2 regions of the Chamaesiphon sp. VAR_48_metabat_135_sub genome follow, and region 1 is predicted to be linked to the other one. Evidence: riboswitches for the same ligand, from Rfam matches in the RefSeq annotation. Region 1 holds a riboswitch; the other holds the start of a gene.
What was found. Region 1 has a riboswitch for cobalamin ahead of cobG (precorrin-3B synthase). Riboswitches for the same ligand answer to the same signal wherever they lie in the genome.
Positions count from the first base shown of each region.

Region 2: linked by a shared signal. The riboswitch ahead of RMO55_RS16840 (DUF1636 domain-containing protein) and the one ahead of cobG (precorrin-3B synthase) in region 1 are both predicted to bind cobalamin.

Region 1 covers NZ_JANOJV010000059.1:8,563-16,735, forward strand. The annotation lists gene RMO55_RS04480 (precorrin-8X methylmutase) at 1-347, opposite strand, end outside; gene cobG (precorrin-3B synthase) at 337-1,785, opposite strand; cobalamin riboswitch at 1,846-1,992, opposite strand; gene RMO55_RS04490 (hypothetical protein) at 2,130-2,318, shown strand; gene RMO55_RS04495 (HD domain-containing protein) at 2,454-3,011, opposite strand; gene RMO55_RS04500 (TMEM165/GDT1 family protein) at 3,113-3,286, shown strand; gene RMO55_RS04505 (hypothetical protein) at 3,355-3,477, shown strand; gene RMO55_RS04510 (alpha/beta fold hydrolase) at 3,571-4,419, shown strand; gene RMO55_RS04515 (LysR family transcriptional regulator) at 4,585-5,574, shown strand; gene RMO55_RS04520 (DMT family transporter) at 5,715-6,638, opposite strand; gene RMO55_RS04525 (class I SAM-dependent methyltransferase) at 6,755-7,915, shown strand; gene RMO55_RS04530 (hypothetical protein) at 8,036-8,173, opposite strand, start outside.
Region 2 covers NZ_JANOJV010000242.1:1,664-9,836, reverse strand. The annotation lists gene lysA (diaminopimelate decarboxylase) at 1-1,070, opposite strand, end outside; gene RMO55_RS16865 (KTSC domain-containing protein) at 1,376-1,780, shown strand; gene RMO55_RS16860 (cytochrome P450) at 1,887-3,233, shown strand; gene xth (exodeoxyribonuclease III) at 3,230-4,021, opposite strand; gene RMO55_RS16850 (hypothetical protein) at 4,276-5,130, shown strand; gene RMO55_RS16845 (hypothetical protein) at 5,194-5,637, opposite strand; gene RMO55_RS16840 (DUF1636 domain-containing protein) at 5,624-6,037, opposite strand; cobalamin riboswitch at 6,060-6,211, opposite strand; gene crtH (carotenoid isomerase) at 6,413-7,951, shown strand; gene plsX (phosphate acyltransferase PlsX) at 8,097-8,173, shown strand, end outside.

The DNA of each region.
Region 1 (8,173 bases):
AAATCTGCTACCTGCGGATCTGGGAGCGTACAAATTACTTGATTATTTACAGGTAAGCGTTTCCGCGTCACGCCATCTGCTACCATTCGCGCATCGCACAAAATTGGTGCCCCGTTGGCTAAAGCTCGTCGTCCGACACGAACGGCATCGATCGAGTAATCCAGATCGCTGACTATATCAATCATCCCACAAGCATGGATCAGTCGCACTGCTACTGAATTGAAGTCCGCAGGTAAGTTGTCTAATTGTGCCTCCGATCGAATCGTAGCAAAAGATTGACGATAAATTTCCGCCCCATCACGAACATAATTAAGGGGTGCTGGAATGGTGGTAATTTTAGACGGCATGAAGTATTTGTTGCAGTTGGGCTAAAGATTGACGACTGGTAAATGCTCGAAAAGATTCTTGGGGATTGAGCCGATGATCGTGATAGGTATCGATTAACTGACCGATCGCAATCGGGACTCGTTCTGGGGGCAAAATATCGCTCGACTCCTGTTCTGCTTCGGCTGTAAGCCCAGCAATCGACAGCCGATAGCTTCCAGATTGTTCGGGGTTTGGTTGGTGCCCCCAGAGGGTGATATCGGCGCGATCGTGTTGGGCACAAGATTTGTCACAACCACTGAAATGGATATTCAGAGGTCGATCTAGACTAAATTTAGCTGCTAAATAATTAGCTAGATCGATCGCATCAGCCTGAGTATCTGTAGCTGCAAATTGACAACCAGTCGCACCTGCACAGGCTCTTAATAAACTACTGGGATGGTTTGCTGTCTGTACTAAACCTAAATCGGTAATTAATTCCTGCACCCTCGCCAGATCCCGCTCATTAATGTCGGGGACAATAATATTTTGCCAAGGAGTCAATCGAATATGCCCACTGCCATACCGAGCGGCAATTTTACCCAAACCCTCGATTTGGTCGATCGTCCATCGTCCCAACGGTAACACTATCCCCAGGTAATAAAAACCCGTTTGACTTTGCTGATGTACACCTAAATGACGATCGCCATTTTCTCCGTACGACTCTCGATCTGGAGCGAGGTTTTTAAAAATAAACCGCCTGGAACCCGCTAATTCTCGTTGGACAATCTCGCTAAACCCTGTCAAACCCCAGTGACGAACTACATCTCTCAGACGTGGTTTTCGCCGAGCATCTCCACCTAATAATTCAATTCCCTGTCGATAACTCTGAGCGATCGCCACCAACATCGGCAAACATTCAGCTAGGGTTAATCTTACCCCCACAGGTACAGGTGCGTCGCCGCGTTCGCCGATGCCTAAATGTAGACTAAATCCGTTATCACTAACAGCTAACAGCGTAATATCATTAGGTCGATCGATAATTCCAACAGTTCCACCACCATCAACCCCGACACTAAATTTAGTCGATAACACGCCTAATTCGGGATGGTGAGTTAAATACTCATACCAAGCTTCAGCCAATGGACGCACGTCAATTAATTCCTGCGCGTCAAACCCCGTCGTCGGACTTAGCATCATATTGCGGATACCATCTACAGCAGGATCGATCGCCGCCAAACCACAATCGGCTAATCTAGTTAATAAATCTGGCGCGAGATCCTGCGCTAGTCCTCGTAACTGTAAATTTGCCCGATTTGTTACCTGAAGATACTCTAACCCAGTTGACTCTAATAACTGCGCGATCGCCAAACACTGAAATTCATTGAGCACTCCACCAGGAATTCGCAACCGAGTCAACAATCCATCCCGAGCGACAGCAGGATGATAAATATCTGGACAGATAGATCTTTCGACAGACAATGAATTTAACTCCTTCCCCATGCGACGCAAGGAATAGTGGATTTTTAGAGTACCGATTGGGCACACTCAACCTCAGGATGCGGTATTCTGACTCGAAGCAATTGCTTCATCACAGTTGCGGCACAGTCCTGGATTTTCACCAGACTTCCCCGACCCCCAGTTAGACCAATTTACCATGACATCGTGACATCGGAACAATCCCACTATTGCCCCGTCACAGACATTAAATCCACATTTTGCGGTAGATAGTTCGGAAACCTCCATAATTTATCTCTTTGAGAACGGTGGAATTCAGGCTACAATTACTCCTAGTGTGAGTAAGTATAAATAACTATTCTAAAGCTATGTCTTCCAGCCCACTAACCCTCGTCGATCGTCCTGTTGAATCTGCTACCTCCGAGCACGAGCAGCAAGTTGCTAAATTGACCAAGGCTCTATATCCAGTCGATAGACAAGAGAAGTTTCTCGAACTTCACGCAGAAGTTGAGATTCTGTTCTCTCAGTTACAAGCTCTCCAACGGGTGCGCGTGTAGTTTTTTCATCAAGAAGAATTTTCCCATCATCTAAAATAACAACTCTTTAAATCAGCGAACAGAAAGCGATCGACTAAATTCGATCGCTTTCTGTTTTAAGAGGATGTTTGGAAAGTATAGCTTGCTACTTAGACCCTAGAGAATCCCCCTGTCTTGTTGCGCTTTATAGTTTTGGATTTTTTCTACCAATCTTACCGAGAGAAAGTGACTAGCAGTATGTAATCGACTGTGAATCTCGATCGCTTCGTCACGATACTGGATAATTTTTGCTCTCGTCCAATCAGGTGGTGGCGGCTGAAGATTGCTAATCCGATCTGCTAATTTTACCATCGAAATCTCGATCGGTTGTTGTCCGATGCGATCGAGACTATCAACTAATTGTTGTGATTTCTCTAGCTCTAGATTTTTGCTCAAAGCAGCAACCCCATCGGCAACTCTGATTCCAAAGATCGATTCAATCTGCTCGTAGCTAGTATCTGTATCCTCGATTGTGTCATGGAGCAAAGCGCACTGGATCGCCAGATCGCCATCAGATCCAGGTTCGGCATTGAGCGCGGCAATAATCTCCATACTCACGAAATTCAAGTGCATCAGATACGGTAATTCAGTACCTGGATACAACTGTCCCCGATGAGCCTCAGCAGCAAAGCGACAAGCTTTAATATATATTTCTCGATCCCAATCGGATTTCATTTTTACTTTTATTACTAGAAGGGGTTGAGGAAGCAATTGTTGAAGGCGAACGCAAATTCCGGCAACGGAATACTACTTGGAAGATTTTGATAGAAAGTTGCGTGCTAACATTTGTTGCCGAATGGGGCGATCGTAACCAGTTTGCTACAATTACACTGGCTGCATCCAAAGACTCGATCGGGGTAATGTTAGGTAGTATTGTCGGTCATACGATCTGTGCGTTAATTGCTGTAATTGGCAGTAGAGCGATTGCTAGTACTCGGTGGCGTAAATAACATTACTATTTCGTAAAAGCGGGGAGCGGGGAGCGGGGAGCGGGGAGAGTGATTAGAACAAGGACTAAATGGTGGCTTTATTTCAGCCGCTCAGTACTAGTCATATTTTCGAGCGTACCATTACTATAATTGGTGGATTATTATTTATTTTACTGGCGATCGTGACGATCGCTTTTAATGGGAAAGTGTAAATACTCTCTTCGTTAGTATTTATATCGATACGCATAGATATTGATAAATATCGATATAACTGAAGACAAAACAGCACATCTCCATCATTTATCGTGGCAAAAATCACCAAAACATTAATTAAAGTCGGTTCGCTAGAATGGTGCTATCGAAAACTTTCCCCTGTTGGCTGGGAAAATCCCCAAACGGCGATACTGTTGCATGGATTGCCCTCTCAAAGCTTGACATGGACTGGATTGATGCCACCATTAGCCGAGCAGGGGATTCGGACAATCGCGCCAGATTGGATTGGGTTTGGGAATTCTAGTAAGCCGGAAGCACGAGATTTTGCCTACACGCCAGATGCCTTTGTTGCCGCTTTTGCGGAGGCGATCGACACTTTAGACCTCGATCGAGTTTCCCTAGTCGTTCAGGGCTTTCTAGGCAGCGTAGGGATACAATATGCGATCCGTTATCCAGAGCGTGTCAACAAGTTAGTTATCCTGAATGCACCGCTAACTACTAGTGTGAAATTGCCCTGGAAAATCAAACAATTGGGTTTACCTGTCGCAGGTGAAATGCTCACTCAAGATCCACTTTCAGTCGAGCGGACTTTAGAGGCTGGCTGTAAATGTATCATTGAGGACAAGTATCTCGAAGTCTATCGTCAACCATATCTCAAGAGTTCGATTCCTGGTCGATCGCTACTAGCGACAATTCGCAATCTTAGACTAGTTGAATCCCTGACAGAGATTAGCACAGGACTGCCAAAATTAGATATCCCGATCCAAATATTATGGGGTATGAACGATCCCTGGCTCGATCTTGCACCAGCCGAAGCATGTGTCAAATCTTTAAAACACGGGGAATTAGTCACTTTGCCCACCGCCGCACATTATCCTCAGGAACACTGGTATGCTGAGATTAAAGCACCACTAATCTCATTTTTGCGCCGTCAGGTTTAGGCGTTAGGTTTTAGGTTTTAGGCTTTAGGGCTAGAAATCTTAATTTAAACGTTAATATTCGTCCAATATCTAAAATCATCTCACCCAGGAAATAAGTACCGACTGGTATGGTAATGTCAATGGAAGTCGATAGTTTATCGCTACTAATCTTACACGCTCACTGCTATGTCTGACCTGCCTTTCACTCTGGATCAGTTACGGATTCTCAGGGCAATTGCTGCGGAGGGAAGTTTTAAACGCGCCGCTGATAGTTTATATGTGTCGCAACCTGCTGTCAGTTTACAGGTTCAGAATCTCGAACGTCAATTGGATGTGCCGTTATTCGATCGCGGTGGCAGACGGGCGCAACTGACTGAGGCTGGGCATTTGTTGCTCAGTTATGGGGAGAAGATTATCACACTGTGTCAGGAAACCTGTCGGGCGATCGAGGATCTCCAGAATCTCCAAGGTGGTACTCTAATTGTGGGCGCATCGCAGACGACCGGTACTTATCTACTCCCTCGGATGATTGGCGTGTTTCGACAAAAGTATCCCGATGTCTCGGTGCAGTTACACGTTCACTCTACCCGCCGCACGGCTTGGAGTGTGGCAAATGGACAGGTAGATTTGGCAATTATCGGCGGCGAGGTACCAGCGGAGTTACAAGACTCGCTCGATATTCTGCCCTATGCTGAGGACGAATTTGCCCTGATTTTACCGAGTAACCATGCTTTTGTAGGGATGAAGAGTATTCCGAAAGAAGATCTGTATAAACTCCAGTTTATTTCTCTCGATGCTCAATCGACAATTCGCAAAGTGATCGATCAAGTTTTAACTAGGTGTGGTATCGATCCCAAACGGCTAAAGATCGAGATGGAACTCAATTCGATCGAAGCGATTAAAAATGCCGTACAAGCAGGCTTAGGTGCAGCCTTTGTTTCTTCTTCAGCGATCGAAAGAGAGCTGGAAAATGATACATTACACCGAGCGTATATCGACGGTGTGTCGATCGATCGAATGCTGTCGGTGATTGTCAATCCCAATCGCTATCGTTCTAAAGCTGCTGAAGCTTTCGCTCAAGAGATCCTCCCCAACTTTACCACGTATCCTTGGGATGCGAGCAAGCTTTTTTCTAAGCGCGCTAAGGCAGAGATTGATATTGAGGAGGATAGTTGATTCGCATTCCTACTGACTCAATTTTACTAGTGGCTGTTTGGCAATTGCGGTGAGGTTGCCTGACTCTAAATAAATCGACTTACAGAAATAACCAATCATTACTGTTAATTAATTGAGTTATTTTCTAATCATAGGGTAATTTATGCCGCTTTGTATAGTGCGATTGACATCGATCCGGTAACGACGAGAATTGCCCCGATTAATCCGAGTGTAGTGATGTGTTCGGGGATAACTAATCCAGGTGCTAACCAACCAGTCGCGCTCATAGATACAATCGTAAAAATTGGGGCTAAGGCTAAAATTGCACTGACTCTAGAAGCCTCCCAATGTTGCAGCGATTCCGCAAAAGCTCCATAAGCGATGACGGTATTCAAACCGCAAAAAATAAGTGCGATCCACTCGATCGAGTTAAGCTGAGTTAGGGTTTGGGGTTTAGCCATTGTCGAAAATAATAATCCACAAGCACCATAAATCACCCACATAATATGAGTAGAATCTAGTTTTGTTAATAATTGTTTTTGAATCAATGCGTAGATGGCCCAACTGACTCCCGCAACGATTAACATGATGCTACCATTAATGTATCTATCAGTATCTGTTGCTAATACTTTTAATTGCTCGGAAAAGAAGCCGATAAACCCAGCAACCAAAACTCCTACTCCCATCCATTGATAACGGGTATAACGTTCTTTGAAAAGGATTAACCCACCGAGACTCAAGAATACTCCTGCTAGCTGAATTAATACTTCTGCATGAGAAGGAGATGTCGCTTTTAAACCCATCACAAAGAAGATATAATTTCCCATCAAACCGACGATGGCGATCGCAAACAAATACATCGGTACTGTTTTTAATCGATCGAGCTTAGGGATATTTCCTTGTTTAGCTAAGTAACAACTTAGTAGAATAAATGCAGTCACAAACCGAAACCAATTAATCGTGTAAATATCTAATTTATTCAAGACAATTGCTAGTGCTACTGGTACTAATCCCCACAAAATCACGGTAATTAGTGATAATCCTAATCCCAACCGCCAGTTACCCGTCGTCCGATGAAGTTCCATTAAATTAATTGATAATTGATAATTGATAAACCTAGGCTGTGCAAGTTACGGAACTATTCCCAAATCCCAATCCCCATCTAAATAGTCCCTTTATGTACAAACAAGACTACTAGTTAATGAATAACAATTTAGAGTTAATTGAAGTTATTAACGAGCGCATCGATAATTCCCCACAGCAGCGGATAACTTTTGCTGACTATATGGATTTGGTATTGTATCATCCTCAGCATGGTTATTATGCTAGTAATGCCGAACGAATTAGCAAAAGTGGTGATTTTTTGACATCACCCCATTTAGCTGATGATTTTGGTGAGATGTTGGCGATTCAGTTATACCAAATTTGGCAGATATTAGGTGCGCCACAGCTATTTAGTATCATTGAAATGGGTGCCGGAAGAGGATTATTAGCTGCCCAGATTTTGGACTACTCTAATCGATTATATCCCGATTTCTTTCGATCGATTGATTACATCATTATCGAGACCGCACCAGCGATGATTATAGCACAACAGGTAAAATTAAGGGACTTGCCTGTGCGTTGGTGCAATTGGACGGAAATACTCGATCGATCGATTATTGGTTGCTTTCTATCTAATGAATTAATCGATGCTCTCCCGGTGCATCAGGTGATGGTTGTGGAGGATAAATTGCAGGAAGTCTATGTAACTATAGGCGAGAAAGACCGAGGATTTAGCGAAACATTTGGTGAATTATCAAACGCAGAATTAGCTAATTACTGGCAACTAAATAATGTTGACTTACTGAGTGGTAAATATCCCGATCGCTATCACACTGAAGTAAATCTAGCAGCATTAGAATTGTTAGATCTAGTTTGTAAAAAATTACAGCGGGGTTATATTATCTCGATCGATTATGGTTATACTGCCAATCGATACTACAATCTCATGCGTGCTCAGGGTACTTTACAATGTTATTACCAACATGCTTATCATAACAATCCCTATATTAATATCGGCAATCAGGATCTTACTGCACATGTAGACTTTACCGCACTTCAAAATCGAGGTGAGCTATTAGGCTTACAAACAGTCGGATTTATCCCCCAAGGGATGTTCTTAATGGCGTTGGGTTTAGGCGAAAGAATAGCCGCAATTTCTAATAGTAGTGGCGATATTCAATCTCTCCTTCGCCGTCGTCAAAATCTACACCAATTAATCGATCCGATGGGGTTGGGTAAGTTTGGAGTTTTGATTCAAAGCCAGGGGTTAACACCTGAAGAACAGGAGATATTATTAATAGGTTTGTCGATCGTTTAGAGGCTTGTAAATAATAATTCATTCCAAATAGATTGACTGATACCAATATGGCATAATCGATTTATACAACTGGAACGATTTTATGGTTGGGAGTCCCTTAATCTATCTACTAATTATCAATTATCTAACTATGCCATCTCGATCTATCCCAGTATAGCCATCTCCAGGCATTAAACCCAGCCAGCGATCGCTTTCAGGGGTGAGAAATAATTGGTCGTATACACGAGTATTCAGACTCTCGACATCTGTTGAAAATCG
Region 2 (8,173 bases), on a different contig from region 1:
TAAGTGATCGGGCGCGGATTATCGGACATGCCACCATCGATACTGATATAGGTACGAATTCCTGGTACGGTTTTATTGCCACCGACGGTATAGGCAGTCACACAGCTACTCCCAATTAGCGAACGTCCAGGTTCGGAGAGAACGCGAGGATAGGCAACTCCATGTTTGTCACAGGCGATTTTGAGGGCGGTAGCGACGTTTTTGACCCACTCGTCGATGCTTTGCGGATCGTCCGCTTCGGTGTATTTAATTCCCAAACCACCACCGACATTAATTTCACTGATGGGTAAGCCGTGACTGAGGGCGAGTTGATACCATTCCACCATTACCCCAGCTAAATCTTGGTGGGGTTGCTGCTCGAAGATTTGGGAACCGATATGGGCGTGAACGCCGATACAGGTGATATTTGTCTGTTTGCTCAACCAGGTGAAGACTTCATCGAGTTGGTTGGGATCGAAGCCAAATTTACTATCTAAATGTCCAGTGCGAATATATTCGTGGGTGTGACACTCAATCCCTGGTGTGAGCCGAATCATTACGGGGACATTTTTACCTGTCATGCTGGCGATACTGGCAATATTTTCGAGTTCGAGCCAATTATCAGCAATAATCTTACAGTTTTTGGAGATTGCCAGTTCGAGTTCGGCGACAGATTTATTATTACCGTGGAAGTAGATATTTTCCGCGCTCACTCCAGCGTTAATCGCGGTGAGAATTTCGCCACCAGATACCACATCGATACCTAAACCTTCGCTATTGGCGATCGCGCATACCGCCAGGCAACTCCACGCTTTAGAAGCATATATTACCAGAGATTCGCCTGGGTAATATTTCTGCCACCCATGCCGATATTGCTGACAAGCTATCCGCACCGATTGCTCGTCCAGGATGTATAGCGGCGAACCAAATTGCTTGACTAATTCAGTGACATCACAGCCACCTATTTCCAAACAGTCTCGATCGTTAACTGTAGCAGTCAGCGGGAGCATGTGCTGGTTGGGCGATGCGTCGGGAGTCTGTGCGGGCAAATACTGGCGACTGGTGGGGTGAGTTGCAGAAATCAATACCATTGGACTGTTTGAAATACGATCTGGATAGTTAAATTATAATAGGACTAACTACGCTCCATGTGCAGAGCAAGAAGTAAAGATGTCTAAATTTGCGGCGGCTGCACCGTTGAAATCGATCGTGTTTGGGGGTGGAGATTTTGACTAGCGGACGGTTCATGCTCAGAGCCTTAATACGTAAAAATACAGCTTGACTGGCGATCGAAATTTCTTTTTAATATAATAGTACTATCAAGGCTCGATTCTCCACGGGAGAGGCTCCGCCAACGAAACTGACAATCTCACTGCTAGCGGGAGGATAAAATTGGATGAAACTAAGTAAAATCGATTTAAGCAGCTTAAAAGCGATCGCTCACGATCTTGATGGACTCAAACTGCTAATCGAACGCGAAGATAAGATTGAGTATATTGAAATTCCAGCTCCACTAGCTGCTTACGAGGGATTGCAACTGCTCGATCGAATTATCGCATCGCCAGCGGAGATTGCACCTAGTGAATCGATTGAGATGTTGTCCGCATGTTCGACGATGGCAGCTCAAGTCGGCTACGATTACGATCGGGAAATCTTGCAAATTGAGTTTAATAATGGCTCGGTTTACCAATATTTAGAAGTAGAACCAGAAATTTGGGAAGATCTTCAATCTACTGATTCGATTGGTGGCTTTTATAATCAGGAAATTAAAGGTTACTATCCATCGGTAAAAGTTGAGTAATTGCGAGTTAAATTATTTTCAATGGTGATGAATTTATGAGCTAAAACTTTAGACAGGAGTTCTTATAAATTGGCGACTAGACACGAACAACTACTGCTGCAACAAAATGACTTTGCCACCAACCATTAACACGCCTAGTTCCATTCAGCTCTGGCAGTGGATTGCTAACCCACTCAAGTATTTAGATAACTACGATCGGCAGTGTGGCGATCTGTTCTCAATTAACATGTCTGGTGGATTAAATCAAGCCATATTTATTAGCAATCCACAAACAATTCAACAGGTATTAACTAACGATACTAAAGAATTTTTGTCACCTGGCTCATCCAACCAAATTTTAAAACCTTTTTTGGGAGAGCGTGGCGTAATCTTATTAGATGGAACCGAACATCGTCAACGCAGACAGTTGTTAATGCCCCAGTTTCATGGTGATAAAATTCGGGTTTATACAGATCTGATTTGTGAGATCGCTCGAGATGTAGTTAAGCAATGGCAAGTTGGCGAAACTATTAATGTCCGAGCGCAAATGCAGTCAATTTCGCTATCAGTAATTCTACAAACTGTATTTGGATTATATCAAGGCGAACACTACGATCTGATTCGCGAGGGGTTAATTCAAGTTGGATCTTTAATTGACTCGCCACTTAATGCTAGCTTCCTGCTAATTCCAGCATTACAAAAAGATTTAGGAGTTTGGAGTCCGTGGGGACGATTTTTGCGCGATCGAGCGGCACTCGATCGATTAATATATCAGGTAATTGCCGATCGTCGTCACGACAATCGACCAGATCGCTCGGATATTTTAAACCTATTAATTGCTTCCAAAGATGCCGATGGAAATGGGATGAGCGATCTGGAGTTGCATGACGAACTGATGACGATGCTATTTGCTGGACATGAAACTACCGCAACGGCGTTATCTTGGGCAATTTATTGGATTAATTATCTACCCGAAGTTAGGGAAAAATTAATCGCAGAAATTGCCACACTAGGCACAGAACGCGATCCAATTACGATTAGCCGACTACCTTACTTAAATGCAGTGTGTTCGGAAACTTTACGGATTTATCCAGTCGGAATGCTAACATTTCCTCGCATTACCCAGGCACCAGTATTGTTGCAAGGATATGAACTCCCCGCTCAAACAGTCGTTGTTGGCTGTATTTATCTCACCCATCATCGTGAAGATCTATACCCCGAACCCCATCTCTTTAAACCAGAACGCTTTTTAGAGCGTCAATTTTCTACCTATGAATATCTCCCCTTCGGTGGTGGAAGTCGTCGCTGTATTGGGATGGCGTTAGCACAATTAGAAATGAAGTTAGTTTTAGTCGAAATATTTTCCCATTCTCAACTCGAACTTACCGGAAAATTACCTGTTGTACCTGCTCGACGGGGGGTAACATTAGGTCCTAAAGGGGGTGTGAGTATGAAGGTATTTTCTAAAAACTAAAACTCGACAATTACGGGGGCATGATCGCTGGGCTGGACTAATTTGCGGGGTTCGATATCGATCGAACAACTAGTAGCTCGATCGAGTAAATCTGTTGTTAAATAAAGATGATCGATGCGCCAACCACGATTGCGCTCAAATCCCTGTTGGCGATAATCCCACCAGCTAAAATGTCCACCTTCATTAGTGAATTTACGAAAACTATCTTGCAACCCTAAATCGAGTATCGATTTACGTAATAGTTCTCGTTCTGTTGATGTTGCCATAACTCGATCTTTAGCACTAGTTTTGCTATGAATATCGATGTCTTCGAGGGCAATATTAAAGTCACCACAGACGCAAATTGACTGCCGACCAGACTCAATTGTGGTTTTTAAATACTCACCTAATAACTCTAACCACCGCAGCTTATAGACGTATTTATCGCTACCAAATAGATTTCCATTCGGCACATAGAGATTGACAATTTGGACACCATCGAGATTGCCTGTAATTACCCGCTTTTGTTCGTCCAAATCTCCGACAGCTTCTGGGGCTAAGATACCACTAAAACCGCGACTGACGTTAGTTAATGGCTGCTTGCTAAATATGGCAACACCATTGTATGATTTCTGGCCAGAGATATAAGCATGATAACCGCAAGCTGCGATCGCTGCGATCGGAAATTGCTCGTCCACAACCTTGATTTCTTGAACGCAAAGTACATCAACAGGATTTTGTTGTAGCCAATTAGTTACGATATCTAGTCGCGTCCGAATCGAGTTAACATTCCAAGTAGCAATCTGCATTAGGTTTTAGGGATTTATGATTAGAGATTTAGACAGTAGAGCAGAATTTTGATACTTAATTACTTAGGATGCTCGATCGATCGCTAGGCAATTCTATGACCAGAGAAAATTATCGACATTTTCAATTCTATTGGCTATAAAATTATCACTCAAACTCTAAAAATACCCGGCACTCGATCGAGAATTGCTGCATAATATGGGTAACATAATAATAATGCACTTACTCCTGGTACATCGCGTCTCGAACAAATTATATGCGTAGCGATATCAATATGACCGCGAAGATCGATCCGAGCCTCGAAGAACAGCTTACCAAATTTGCGAGGTCTCGGCAAACTGGAGTCTGGAATCATCTAGATAAACAACAAGTTATTAGCGATATTCGAGATCGACTCAATAACCCTTACCAAATTCAACAGGGTGAACAACCTTTTTGCGGCCCTGCTGCGGTAGTATTTGAACTGATTCGCAAACAACCCGATCGTTATATCGATATCTGCCAAAATCTATACGAGCAGGGTAGTTTTGATGGCTATACCAAAAAAATCGTCGCGGCGGGCAGATTGTGTCGTAGTTATGGCAATCTGAGAATGCCCCAAGTTGATTGGATGCTTCTGGCTACCCTCCGCGATTGTGCCAATAAAGTCCTCCCCGTTCATCCGAAAGCGCCAAAAGTTGTCCGCGAACTTGGCGGTATTACCAAACCTTGGGAAATTAGTGGCTGGGTGCGAGAATTGCTCGGATATTCCCAGGCGAAATCTCATCCCACGCCACTAGCTGGCGAATTTCGCGCACTGCAGGAAGCCGACAGCTCGATTAAAGCTGGTGGTGTGGCTTTTGCGCTAATTAATTCTCAAGGCTTACTCGGCACCAATTCTTTCCTTGCTTCCCGTTTTCATCGGATTTATCCAAATCATTGGGTCGCAATTTCGGGTAATATCTCGATTCTCGGACCGAGCGGCTACGCCAACGAACCATCAACGAAAATAACTAAAAATAAGCAGAGTAGAGTTAATTTTGATATCTATTCTTGGGGTCGAAAAATTCACGTTAATACTGACACAGCAACAATCAAAGATTTTTTTTGGGGTGTAACCATCGGTAAGTAAGTATGGTCAGATCTGGGGATAAACAAAGTAATTAGGCCGGTTGTGAAGTTGGGGTAACTTTGATCAACTTAGTTGAAATTCACTCCATCGCTGACAAATTTGGTGATGACAATCTGGCGGAGAAATTTTCAAGCTTTGACACCAGCCGATATCTAAATTGACACCAGACTCATTGGCGTAGCCTCTTTGAAAGAGAATCGCAAAAACTAGTTCGGTCTGCGGTTGATAATTAGCTACAGCAGTTAAGATCGGATCGATCGATCGATCTGGGACCAGCCATTCTTGTAAGTAAATGGATAATTGCTGCTGGGGAATATAGCGAAAATTGAGGTTTGGCTCTTGTATATCTCCCCAATGATGGTCTGAATCGTCCATGAGGTCGATCTCGCTACTAATAACTACGAGTCCTCGATCGCAATTTAAGTAGCCTTGCCAAGCCTGATAGCCAATCCACAAGAAGTTTTGGGCGAAGAAATTGGTGCGGCGAGAGCGATTATAATGCCGCATGGGTAGGGGTAGGAAGAGTGAGTGGGGGAATTTTGGCGAGGATACCTTGTTTGAGTGGTGCGGGACGTTCTGCCCAGGGCAAGATGCCAGTGGGATGCTGATAGTATTTTTCAGCACAGTCCAAAATATTGCTCAACGGAATACTCGGATCGTTGGTAGATACGTCGCCAAATAAATAGGTATGCTTCCCCGCTGCGGCAAAAGAAATCGCACACGATCGACTACAAGCACTCATACAACCGACAGATTGTAGGGGAAACTCCGTTGCTAAATCCCAACTTTGATGCAATTCTTGCAATTCTTGCAGCAGCAACTCGCCCGCGCTCGTACCAATCCGCCGACCATCTTCCCACTTACTACCGCAAGTGGTACAAACAAATAGACAATGTTGTGGGTTCACCTAATACCTCGTAGGTTATATTGACCGATATGTAGCTTCTGGCGGGCGTTCTGACTTTATTGATGCTAAGTTTGCATTCAATTACAGTTGCGGGACAGTGCTGGATTTTCACCAGGCTTTCCCCATTACTTCGATTGGCTGTTCCCCGATCGAACCAGATGCGAGATTTAATTATACAGGTTGTGAGGTTGGTTGTGGGAAATTTCTGGCGTTGCTGGGTCGGGGTTTGGGATTCGGGATTCGGGGTTCGGGATTCGGAAAAAGCTCACTAGACAGCATGGTAGAAGTTTCCCGATCGAGGGGTATCACTGTCAGGATAGAAAGACGATAGAATTGGATAATGTGTGACTTTGTTTAAATTTTTTTGATTCATTTATGACTGTGACTGCTATTACTGAAACTGATGCGTCGCTTGGCGATAGAACTAATTTTGATGCGATTATTATCGGTTCGGGAATCGGCGGATTGGTGACGGCTACTCAGTTGGCGGCTAAGGGTGCAAAAGTATTGGTATTGGAGCGGTATCTGATTCCAGGTGGCAGTGCGGGATATTTCGATCGACAGGGATATCGATTTGATGTCGGTGCTTCGATGATTTTTGGGTTTGGGAAGCAGGGGACTACGAATTTATTGACTCGTGCTTTAGCTGCAGTGGGAGAAAGGATCGAGACGATTCCCGATCGAGTGCAGGTGCAGTATCATTTACCTAACGCTCTAGATATTAAGGTTCATCAAGATTACGAGCAGTTTTTACAAGAATTAATTGCGAATTTTCCAAATGAAGCAAAAGGAATTCGACAGTTTTATGATGAGTGTTGGCGGGTATTTAATTGTCTGAATGCGATGGATTTATTATCGCTAGAGGAATTGCGATATTTAACTCGTGTCTTCTTTCAACATCCGGCGGCTTGTCTGGGTTTAGTCAAGTATTTACCTTTGAATGTCGGAGATATTGCGCGTAAGTATATTCAAGATCCAGATGTACTTAAATTCATCGATATCGAGTGTTATATTTGGTCGGTAGTCCCTGCGGAAATGACTCCGATGATTAATGCGGGGATGGTATTTTCCGATCGACATTATGGTGGGATAAATTATCCCAAAGGTGGAGTCGGACAAATCGCTCAAAAGTTAGTCTCTGGATTGGAAAAAGCTGGCGGTAAAATCCACTATCAATCGCGGGTGACGAAAATTATCACCGAGCAAGGTAAGGCTGTCGGGGTAGAATTGGCAAATGGCAAGACTTTTCGCGCCAAACGGATCGTATCCAATGCCACCCGCTGGGATACTTTCGAGCAACTATTGCCAGCGGCAGAAATGCCCAAGCAGGAGCAGAAATGGCAGGAACGCTATCAGAAGTCGCCCGCCTTCTTGAGTCTACATTTAGGTGTAACTGCAAGTGTATTGCCTGTTGGTACTGAGTGTCACCACGTACTGCTCGAAGATTGGACGCAGATGGAAGAGCCAGAAGGAACGATTTTTGTTTCGATTCCCACTTTACTAGATCCGAGTTTGGCACCTGAAGGACATCATATCATCCATGCTTTTACACCCAGTTGGATGAGCGATTGGCAAGGTTTAACGCCCAGTGAATATCAAGCAAAAAAAGAGGCACGAGCGGGAGTAATGCTCGATCGATTGGAGCGAATTTTCCCTGGTTTGAACGTGGGTTTAGATTTTATGGAAGTTGGTACTCCCCGCACTCACAGACGCTTTCTCGGACGCGCTGATGGCAGCTACGGGCCGATTCCGCGCCGGAAGTTACCAGGATTATTAAATATGCCTTTCAATCGCACAGCGGTGCCTGGATTGTATTGTGTCGGAGATAGTACTTTTCCAGGGCAAGGGCTAAATGCTGTGGCATTTTCGGGGTTTGCCTGCGCTCACCGAATTGCAGCAGATTTGGGGCTGTGAAGATTAAATTTAGGGTAGGGAAGTGTGGGGTGTCGAAAAAGGACGCTTGCGTCCAAATCCACCATCCACCATCCACTATTCACCATCCACTTGGGTTAATAGCCATATTCTGGTAGAATTTTGAAGGTTTCTATCAGTGGCATCAATGGCTTCAACTCGCGCACGCATCGCACTAGACGCAATGGGTGGGGATGATGCACCCGCAGCCATAGTCGCGGGTGC